DNA from 2 places in the Enterobacter wuhouensis genome. Region 2 is predicted to be linked to the other one. Evidence: predicted binding sites of a transcription regulator. Region 2 holds the regulator's gene; the other holds the start of a gene.
The links. Region 2 encodes PhoB, which activates phosphate uptake and scavenging genes when phosphate is short. Its sites were predicted from a motif close to CTGTCATAAAACTGNCNNAT; they were not measured.

Region 1 (5,707 bases), 1.7 Mb from region 2:
ACGCGCAGAACACTTGTTGTTCTGAAACGGAGGCCAAGCCTGGCATGAACACTTTTTTTAAGCTCACCGCGCTGGCGGGTCTGTTTGCTATAACAGGCCACGCTTTCGCAGTGGACGATATCACGCGTGTTGATCAAATTCCGGTACTCAAGGAAGAGACACAGCACGCGACGGTGAGTGAGCGCGTGACGTCGCGCTTCACTCGTTCGCACTATCGTCAGTTCGATCTCGATCAGGCCTTCTCGGCCAAAATCTTTGACCGCTATCTGAACTTGCTGGATTACAGCCATAACGTACTGCTCGCCAGCGATGTCGAGCAGTTCGCAAAACGCAAATCCGATGTGGGTGATGAGCTACGATCCGGCAAGCTGGACCTGTTCTACGACCTGTATAACCTGTCGCAAAAACGCCGTTTTGAACGTTACCAGTATGCGCTGAAGGTCCTGGAACGTCCGATGGACTTTACCGGCAACGACACCTTTAATCTGGACCGCAGTAAAGCGCCCTGGCCGAAAGATGAAGCCGAGCTGAATGCGCTGTGGGACGGAAAAGTTAAGTATGACGAACTGAGCCTTAAGCTGACGGGCAAAGACGAAAAAGAGATCCGTGACACGCTCACCCGCCGTTACAAATTTGCTATTCGTCGTCTGGCGCAGACAAACAGTGAAGATGTCTTCTCACTCGCAATGACAGCGTTTGCTCACGAAATCGACCCACACACCAACTATCTCTCCCCGCGTAACACCGAACAGTTCAATACTGAGATGAGCCTCTCTCTTGAAGGTATCGGCGCGGTGCTGCAGATGGACGATGACTACACGATCATCAACTCGATGGTTGCAGGTGGCCCGGCGTCGAAAAGCAAGGCCATCAGCGTCGGCGACCGCATTGTGGGCGTAGGTCAAACCGGACAGAACATGGTCGATGTGATCGGCTGGCGTCTGGACGATGTGGTTGCGCTGATTAAAGGCCCGAAAGGCAGCAAGGTTCGCCTGGAGATCCTGCCCGCAGGCAAAGGCACCAAAACCCGTATTGTTACCCTGACGCGTGAGCGTATCCGCCTGGAAGACCGCGCGGTGAAAATGTCGGTGAAAACCGTGGGTAAAGAGAAGGTCGGTGTGCTTGATATTCCTGGCTTCTACGTTGGTTTGACTGACGATGTCAAAGTGCAGCTTCAAAAGCTTGAGAAACAGAACGTCAGCAGCGTAATTATCGATCTGCGCAGCAATGGCGGCGGGGCGTTGACCGAAGCGGTTTCCCTGTCTGGCCTGTTTATCCCGTCTGGCCCGGTGGTTCAGGTGCGCGATAACAACGGCAAAGTGCGCGAAGATGCTGATACCGACGGCGTGGTCTATTACAAAGGCCCGCTGGTGGTCTTAGTCGATCGTTTCAGTGCGTCTGCGTCTGAAATCTTTGCCGCAGCAATGCAGGACTATGGCCGCGCGCTGATCGTCGGTGAACCGACGTTCGGTAAAGGGACCGTCCAGCAGTACCGTTCTCTGAACCGAATCTACGACCAGATGCTGCGTCCGGAATGGCCTGCCCTGGGCTCTGTCCAGTACACCATTCAGAAATTCTACCGCGTGAATGGCGGCAGTACGCAGCGTAAAGGCGTGACGCCGGACATCATGATGCCAACCGGCACGGAAGAGACGGAAACGGGCGAGAAGTTTGAAGATAACGCGCTGCCGTGGGATAGCATCAATGCCGCGACCTACGTGAAAGCGGGTGATATGAAGCAGTTTGGTCCTGAATTGCTGAAAGACCATAACGATCGCATCGCGAAAGATCCGGAATTCCAGTACATCATGAAGGACATTGCGCGTTTCAATGCCCTGAAAGAAAAACGGAATATCGTCTCTCTTAACTACGCTCAGCGTGAGAAAGAGAATAACGAAGACGACGCAACGCGTCTGGCGCGTGTCAACGACCGCTTCAAACGCGAAGGTAAGCCTCTGCTCAAGAAACTGGACGATCTGCCAAAAGATTACCAGGAGCCGGATCCGTACCTGGACGAGACGGTGCATATTGCCCTCGACCTGGCGAATCTCGAAAAAGATAAGCCTGCCGTACAGCCCGCTCCGGCAAAATAATCTCTCAACAGGCACAAGAAATTGTGCCTGTTTTTTTTAGTTCTGCCTCCTCCCGTCAATCAGACTTTCAATTGTGTAAAGTTGTGTCTTTCTGGTGACTTACGCACCTTGAATCCTTGAAAATAACCACAATACCCATACGATGTGGGTAATCGCATAGTGCGCTTTGTTAAACTGAGGTTAAAAGAAAATTATGATGCGAATCGCGCTCTTCCTGCTCACCAACCTTGCGGTGATGGTGGTATTCGGGCTTGTGCTAAGCCTGACGGGAATTCAGTCGAGCAGCGTTCAGGGTCTGTTGATTATGGCGCTGCTGTTTGGTTTTGGTGGCTCGTTCATTTCACTGCTGATGTCGAAATGGATGGCGCTTAAATCAGTTGGCGGTGAAGTTATTGAACAGCCGCGTAACGATATGGAACGCTGGCTGATGAATACGGTGGCTCAGCAATCCCAGCAGGCCGGGATCGCCATGCCGCAGGTCGCCATTTACCATGCGCCGGACATCAACGCCTTCGCGACCGGTGCGCGTCGTGACGCGTCTCTGGTTGCCGTCAGCACCGGTCTGCTGCAGAACATGAGCCGTGACGAAGCCGAAGCGGTTATCGCTCACGAAATCAGCCATATCGCCAATGGTGACATGGTGACCATGACCCTGATCCAGGGCGTGGTGAACACCTTCGTTATCTTCATTTCCCGAATTCTGGCGCAGATTGCGGCAGGATTTATGAGCGGTAACCGTGACGAAGGCGAAGAGAGCAACGGTAACCCGCTGATCTACTTCGCGGTGTCGATGGTGCTGGAGCTGGTGTTTGGTATTCTGGCAAGCATCATCACCATGTGGTTCTCCCGTCACCGTGAATTCCACGCTGACGCGGGCTCTGCGAAACTGGTTGGTCGTGAGAAGATGATCGCCGCGCTGCAGCGTCTGAAAACCAGCTACGAACCGCAGGAAGCGAGCAGCATGATGGCCTTCTGCATCAACGGTAAGTCGAAATCGCTGAGCGAGCTGTTCATGTCTCACCCGCCGCTGGATAAACGTATCGAAGCGCTGCGCAGTGGGGAATACCTGAAGTAACGCTTCAACTAACAGCAAGGCCGGGCAGAATAAACGCTGCCCGGCTTTTTTTATGCCTGCGCGCGGGGCTGGGTGACGCGCAGCCCGCTGACGATCGCGGCGAGGGTTGCGAGCGTTCCCGCAGTCAGGAGCGCAACGTGATTGCCGTTTTGCCCCGCGAGGTTAAACATCAGCGCGACAAGTGCAGCACCGGTGCTTTGCCCGAGCAGGCGCGCCGTCCCCAGCATGCCGCTGGCACCGCCGCTGCGGTTGCGCGGCGCGGAGGTAATGATGGTGTGGTTATTCGGGGACTGGAACAGGCCGAATCCCGCCCCGCACAGCATCATGCGCCAGATAATATCCAAATCCGTGGGTGAGGACGGAAGCAATGCCAGTGCAAAAAGCCCGGTCGCCATCACGATCAGCCCCAGTGCCCCCAGCAGTCCAGCATGTACCCGCTCAATTAAATAGCCTGCCAGCGGGGCCATGACCATCGTCGCCAGCGGCCAGGGCGTTAACAGCAGCCCGGTTTCAACCTCTGAACGACCTATTACGCTTTGCAGGAAGAAGGGCAGGGATACCAGCGCCAGCATCTGGGCGCAGAACGAGCTGATGGACGTACAAATAGAAAGTGAGAAGAGAGGAATACGCAGTAAATCAACGGGTAGCAGCGGCACGGGCAAGGAGAGCTGGCGGCGCACAAAGATGAAGCCAATGACCAGCAGCGCGACAAGCTCAGCCCCGGTAAGCAGAAGAGACTGGCCCTGCGCAAAGCCGCTCAGGGCGGTGATCAGCAGGCCAAACGTCAGGGCATTCATCACCGCGCTCGGCAGGTCAAAGCGCGGCATCGCGCTTTTAGAGCCGTTTGCCGGCAAATAGCGAAGAGCAAAGAAGATCGCCACGATACCCAGCGGAACGTTGATGGCAAACAGCCATTGCCATGACGCAACCGAGAGAATGGCCGCAGCAATTGTTGGCCCGGCGGCTGAAGAGACGGCCACAATAAAGGAGTTAATCCCCATCCCCCGGCCAAGCTGGCGCTGCGGATAAATTAAGCGGATCAGTGCAGTGTTGACGCTCATTAGCGCTGCACCGCCAAATCCTTGCAAAATGCGGGCAACCGTCAGCGTATGCAGGGAGTCTGATAGGGCGCAGAAAAGCGAGGTTAAGGTAAATACAGCCAGCCCGCACTGGTAGACCCGGCGGTAGCCAAACATGTCGCCCAAAAAAGAGAGGGACAGGAGGGAAACGACAATGGCGATCTGGTAAGCATTCACGATCCAGATAGAACTGGCGGGTGAAGCATGAAGGTCGCTGGCGATGGTTGGCAGGGCAACGTTGGCGATAGCGCCGTCCAGAACGGCCATTGAAATGCCGATAACGATCGTAGCGATAGCGCCGTAACGCTGGGGTAACGGCAGGCCATCGGTAAGGTTTTTTTCCATGCTGGGTGAAATGCTCAAGGTGAAATTATTCTCAGGGTAACTATTTTAGCATCGTTAATTCGGTTTTATGTCGCAGATTTGTAACGAAGTAAACGAGGATTGATTGCAGGCAGCATGGCGGGAAATTATAATAAAAACCGGTTCTGATTTTTATAAAACACTCTCCATGAGGTGATAAATGGCAATTGCAGATTTGGATAAGCAGCCAGATTCTGTTTCTTCCGTGCTGAAGGTGTTTGGCATCTTACAGGCGCTCGGGGAAGAGCGTGAAATTGGTATTACAGAGTTATCGCAGCGTGTGATGATGTCAAAGAGCACCGTTTATCGCTTTTTGCAGACCATGAAGTCGTTGGGTTACGTTGCGCAGGAAGGGGAGTCCGAAAAATACTCTCTGACGTTGAAACTCTTCGAATTAGGTGCCCGTGCACTGCAAAACGTCGACCTGATCCGCAGCGCCGATATTCAGATGCGCGAACTTTCTCGCCTGACCAAAGAGACGGTCCACCTGGGCGCGCTGGATGAAGACAGCATTGTTTACATTCATAAAATTGACTCGATGTATAACCTGCGTATGTACTCGCGCATCGGTCGTCGCAACCCGCTGTACAGCACCGCTATTGGTAAGGTTCTGCTGGCATGGCGTGACCGTGAAGAAGTCGAACAGATCCTCGAAGGCGTAGAGTACAAGCGCAGCACCGAGCGCACCATTACCAGCACCGAGGAGTTGTTAACGGTTCTCGATAAGGTGCGCGAGCAGGGATATGGTGAAGACAACGAAGAGCAGGAAGAAGGCCTTCGCTGCATCGGCGTTCCCGTGTTCGACCGTTTTGGCGTTGTGATCGCGGGGCTGAGTATTTCATTCCCGACGCTGCGCTTCTCCGAGGAGCGCCTGCACGAGTATGTTGCTATTCTCCATACCGCCGCGCGTAAAATTTCTGAGCAGATGGGCTACAACGATTATCCGTTCTAAACCCTGTTAAGAAAAAAAACGCCGCAATCGTTGCGGCGTTTTTTGTTAATCAGAAACAGTGCCGGTCAGCCATTATCTACCACGACGGACGTTTTACGCAGTACCGGACAGTTGGTTAACCCAATGATGCCGCTATCGGAATGCA
Region 2 (5,707 bases):
CAGAGCCCAGCGCCATAAAGCGGATGTGGCGCGTGCTTAGCCCACGTTTAAGTTTGTTAGTGCTTTCCATTTAAATCTTGCCATTCAACACGAAAAAAACAAAAAACCACGGGGCCTTAAGCCCCGTGGTTAAACAGTTTGCTGCCGTTGATTAATGGGCGTTCGATGCAACCTCACGCCCTGCAGCACGGTCCCAGATAATCGCCAGAACCAGCGCAACAACGGTAGGCATCAGCCAGGCCAGGCCCTGCTCGGAGAGCGGCAGACGCTGTGTCCAGGCGGGCAGGATTTCTGCGAAGGCCGATGCTTTAATTCCGTCAAGGATACCAAAAATCAGGCTAATGAACATGGCTGGCGCAATAATTCGCGACGCGTTGTTCCACCATGGACGGGTAAAGCTCAGCACCACCAGCACGATGCACGGCGGATAGATGGCCGTCAGCACCGGAATAGAGACCTGGATCAGGTGGCTCAGACCGAGGTTCGACACCGCCATAGAGAAGATGCCGAGGATAAACACCAGCGTGCGGTAAGAGAGCGGCAGATACTGGGCAAAGAACTCTGCGCAAGCGCAGGTCAGGCCAACCGCCGTCACCAGACACGCCAGGAAGATCAGCACGGCCAGCAGCATACTGCCCGCACCGCCAAAGGTGTGCTGAACGTAAGCGTGCAGGATAGCCGCACCGTTCGCATTCTGGTCAACCAGCGTTGCGCTATCAGAGCCCAGGCGGAACAGCGCCAGATACAGGAGCGTCAGGCCAACACCGGCCATCAGGCCAGCCCAGATGGTATAGCGGGTCAGCAGGCGCGCTTCGGTCACGCCGCGAGAACGCGCGGCGTTAACGATAACGATACCAAACACCATCGCGCCCAGCGTATCCATGGTCAGGTAGCCGTTAACGAAGCCGTTAGAGAAGGCCGCGTTCTGGTACGCATCCATCGCCGTGCTGATAGGACCGGCTGGCCAGACGATAGCGGCAACCGCCAGCACGATCAGCGCGACGATTTTCAGTGGAGCCAGGAAGTTACCCACGGTATCCAGCAGCTTGCCAGGATAGAGGGAAACCAGAATCACGATCGCGAAGTACACCAGGCTGTAGATAAACAGCGGCATCGCGCCGTCACCCGTTAGCGGAGCGATCCCCACTTCGAAGGAGACGGTCGCCGTGCGCGGAGTCGCAAACAGCGGGCCAACGGCCAGATAGCAGACGGTCGCCAGCAGAACGCCAGCCACTTTGCCAATCGGGGTGCTGAGACTGTCCACGCCGCCGCCGACTTTCGCCAGCGCAACAACGGTGAGGACCGGCAGGCCCACGGCAGTAATCAGGAAACCAAACGCGGCGGTCCAGACGTGTTCACCCGCCTGTAAGCCAACCATTGGAGGGAAAATGATGTTACCTGCGCCAACGAACAGCGCAAATGTCATAAAGCCCAGCGCGATGATGTCACGCGATTTTAAGTGATGGGTCATAAAACCTTACTGCCTGTGGATGTGGTGTTGAAAACGTTGAGAATTTCGCCATCCCTCGCGGGACAATACAGCGGAAAATTTACTCAATTTCAGCGGGATATGCTCCCGTCCTGGCGTGGCGAAGAATAGTTTTTCGATTTACCACGCAAATACAGTCGGTCTGACAGTATATGGGGGGCAATTTAAACGCTTATAACGTTTAAAGGCAAGGAGGGATCGTAAAACCAGAACAATATGCCAGCATGAAAATACAGACCAGCATAATACGCCAGTTATAAGAAAAACGCATGGCTAATCATGCGAACAAAAAAGCATCAACCGTATAAAATTCACTCGCGTTTCGCTTGACCGCAAAGCAAACAGGCCAGCGTGCGCTGGCCTGTGGAAAGGTAAAATGACACGCCTGCCGTCAGGCGATCTTTTTGGCAATTAATCGTTCCGGGATGACGAAGCTAAAGCGGGTTCCCTTCCCCACCGTGCTCTGTATATCAAGACGGCTTTCATGGTGGTTCACGGCATGTTTCACAATCGCCAGCCCCAGGCCACTCCCTCCTGTCTGCCGGGATCGCGCTTTATCCACACGGTAAAAGCGCTCGGTCAGGCGTGGAATATGCTCTGGGGAAATGCCCGGCCCGTTGTCCTCAACGCTAAATTCCGCGCCCGTCGACGTATGCTGCCAGCGCACCCGAATATGCGTCCCTTCCGGCGTATGGTTCACCGCGTTATACACCAGATTGGAGACAGCGCTGCGCAACTCATCTTCGCTGCCAAGCACCTTGAGACTGTTATCAACCTCAAAGGTAAGCTCGTGTTTTTTATGGCTGAGCGTCTGCGCTTCACGCTCAACAACCCGCAGCATCATCGGCACGTCGATGGTGTCAGTCAGCGCGAGCGAAGGCGCTGCCTCAATTTTCGAAAGCGTAAGCAGCTGCTTAACCAACCCTTCCATCCGGTGCGTTTGCTCACGCATGGTGTGCAGCGCTTTCTCGCGCGGCGCCCCTTCCAGCGTTTGCTCCTGCATCATCTCCAGGTAGCCCTGAAGCACCGTCAGCGGCGTGCGCAGCTCGTGGCTAACGTTGGCAAAGAAGTTACGCCGCGCCCCTTCCAGCTGGTGCATCTGGGTTACATCGCGCGCCACCATCAGCCACTGCCGATCGCTGTAGGGCATCACGCGAATTTCCAGGTGCCGGCCATTATTGAGCTTCAGATTGTGCGGGCGGGTAAAGTCACGCTTTTTCAGATACAGCGTGAACTCCGGATAGCGCAGAAGGTTGAGGATGTTCTGTCCGTTATCGTCCGGCCAGCGCAGGCCAAGAAGCTGCTGTGCCAGGCCGTTACACCAGAAGATGGTCCCTTCTTCTGTGGTCAGAATGACCGCATCCGGCAGCGACTCCGCGCCGCTGCGGAAACGCTTGATCAGGCTTCCCAGCTCGCGGCGGCGCTTTTTATTACGCATCTGCATCTGGTGCAGACCGTATAAGAGCGGCTCCCAGCTCCCGCTTCCCGGCGGAGGCGTCATACTTCTGTCAACCCACAGCCACCAGGAAAGGCGCAGCAGGTTCCAGAAATGCCAGATCAGTAATCCCGTAACCGATGCCAGCAAAAACCAGGGCAGATGTCCAAGAAAGGCCCCCAGAATGAAGGCCGGAATACAGCATAAGATCAGTTCAAAGACGAGCCTTTTCCATGACAGACGTTCCAGCACGCGTCACACTCCTGTCATTGTTCAGAAACGGGTTGAGAAACGATAACCCGTGCCGCGGACCGTCTGCACCATGCGATCGTGGCCGCTCAGTTCCAGCGCTTTACGCAGGCGGCGAATATGGACGTCAACCGTCCGGTCTTCGACATAGACGTTAGTCCCCCAGACGTTATTCAGCAACTGCTCGCGGCTGTAGACGCGTTCCGGATGGGTCATGAAGAAGTGCAGAAGTTTAAATTCGGTAGGCCCCATATCGAGGGGATTTTCGCCCGTCATCACCCGGTGTGAGGTGGGGTCAAGGCTCAGGCCCTGCATCTCGATCACCTCTTCCACCGCCATCGGGGAAATGCGGCGCATCACGGCTTTGATGCGGGCGACCAGCTCTTTCGGGGAGAACGGCTTGGTGATGTAATCGTCCGCGCCGGTTTCCAGACCGCGCACGCGATCTTCCTCTTCACCGCGCGCCGTGAGCATCACCACCGGAATATCGCGGGTCATCGCTTCACGCTTGATGTGTTTGATGAACTGCAGACCAGAGCCGCCGGGCAACATCCAGTCCAGCAGAATCAGGTCGGGCCAGGGTTCATTCAGCTGGTTCACCGCGCTGTCATAATCTTCCGCTTCAACCGGCTGGAAGCCATTTTGTTCGAGCACGAAGCACACCATTTCACGAATTGGAGCTTCATCTTCTACGACCAGAATACGTCTCGCCATACTTTGCCCTGTCTTATCTTATTAAGTTACAAGTTTGTAATGCGGCGTCATTATGCGTCAGATTTATGACAGATTTATGAAAAACAGTACCACTATAAATGGCAAACTGTTGTTTTATTACAGCGGTTATTTTCCGCCCCCTGAAAGTTTATAATCCCCTCCACCATTTTTTGCCACGGATCTGTTATGCGCATACTTCACACCTCGGACTGGCATCTGGGTCAAAACTTTTACAGCAAAAGCCGCGCTGCTGAGCATGAAGCGTTCCTGAACTGGCTGCTGGACACGGCCCAGTCTCGCGAGGTTGACGCGATTATCGTGGCGGGTGACATCTTTGATACCGGCTCGCCGCCGAGCTATGCGCGCGAGCTTTATAACCGCTTCGTGGTGAATCTGCAGCAAACGGGCTGTCATCTGGTTATTGTTGCTGGCAACCACGACTCCGTGGCGACGCTCAATGAGTCGCGCGACATTCTGGCCTTTCTCAATACTACCGTGGTCGCCAGCGCCGGACACGCGCCGCAGATCCTGAAAAAACGCGACGGCACGCCGGGTGCGGTGCTGTGCCCAGTTCCCTTCCTGCGCCCGCGCGATATCGTGCAAAGCCAGGCGGGACTGTCCGGCGGCGAAAAACAACAGCATCTGTTACAGGCCATCACCGACTATTATCACCAGCAGCATGCCGATGCCTGCGCCCTGCGAGGCGACCAGCCGATTCCGGTGATTGCGACCGGGCATCTCACCACCGTCGGGGCCAGTAAAAGTGACGCCGTACGTGACATCTATATCGGTACGCTGGACGCCTTTCCGGCGCAAAACTTTCCGGCCGCCGACTATATCGCGCTCGGGCACATTCATCGGGCGCAAATCATCGGCGGCTGCGAGCACATTCGCTACTGCGGATCGCCTGTCTCGCTCAGCTTTGATGAAACCGGCAAAGCAAAATCCGTGCACCTGGTGAGCTTTAGCGAGGGCAAACTCAGCGCCGTTGAGACGCTGGAGGTGCCCGTCACCCAGCCGCTGGCGGTGCTAAAAGGCGATCTGGCGGCCATCACTGAGCAGCTCGAACAGTGGCGTGGTGCCGAGCAGGTTCCGCCCGTCTGGCTGGATATCGAAATCACGACCGACGACTACCTGCACGATATGCAGCGGAAAATTCAGGCGCTGACGGAAGACCTCCCCGTGGAGGTTTTACTGGTGCGCCGCAGCCGGGAACAGCGCGAGAAAATTCTGTTAAGCGCACAGCGTGAAACGCTTAGCGAGCTCAGCGTTGAAGAGGTATTTGAGCGTCGGCTATCCCAGGAAGAGATTGACGACGTGAAGCGCAAAAGGCTTACCGAGCTCTTTGCGCTTACCCTGCACGCGCTCAATGACGAGGAAGAAAACGCATGAAAATTCTGAGCCTGCGTCTGAAGAACCTCAACTCACTCAAGGGCGAGTGGAAGATCGACTTTACCGCCGAGCCCTTTGCCAGCAACGGTCTGTTTGCCATCACCGGCGCGACCGGGGCAGGTAAAACCACCCTGCTCGACGCCATCTGTCTGGCGCTTTATCACGAAACGCCGCGTCTGCAGAAGGTGTCGCAGGCGCAAAACGACCTAATGACGCGCGACACCGCCGAGTGCCTGGCGGAAGTGGAATTTGAGGTAAAAGGCGTTGCCTATCGCGCCTTCTGGAGCCAGAACCGCGCCCGCAACCAGCCGGACGGGAACTTACAAGCACCGCGCGTAGAGTTGGCGCGCTGCGAAGACGGCAAGATCCTGGCCGACAAGGTCACGGATAAACTGGAGCAAATCGCGACGCTCACCGGGCTGGACTAC

Region 1: the regulator PhoB is predicted to act here: its motif matches at 4,660-4,679, upstream of kdgR (DNA-binding transcriptional regulator KdgR).

The regions. Positions count from the first base shown of each region.
Region 1 is NZ_CP142124.1:2,813,313-2,819,019, reverse strand. It holds gene proQ (RNA chaperone ProQ) at 1-25, shown strand, start outside; gene prc (carboxy terminal-processing peptidase) at 45-2,093, shown strand; gene htpX (protease HtpX) at 2,287-3,168, shown strand; gene VPX56_RS13560 (MFS transporter) at 3,219-4,592, opposite strand; gene kdgR (DNA-binding transcriptional regulator KdgR) at 4,771-5,562, shown strand; gene VPX56_RS13550 (YobH family protein) at 5,628-5,707, opposite strand, start outside.
Region 2 is NZ_CP142124.1:1,107,347-1,113,053, reverse strand. It holds gene proY (proline-specific permease ProY) at 1-70, opposite strand, end outside; gene brnQ (branched-chain amino acid transporter carrier protein BrnQ) at 152-1,471, opposite strand; gene phoR (phosphate regulon sensor histidine kinase PhoR) at 1,881-3,176, opposite strand; gene phoB (phosphate response regulator transcription factor PhoB) at 3,198-3,887, opposite strand; gene sbcD (exonuclease subunit SbcD) at 4,074-5,279, shown strand; gene sbcC (exonuclease subunit SbcC) at 5,276-5,707, shown strand, end outside.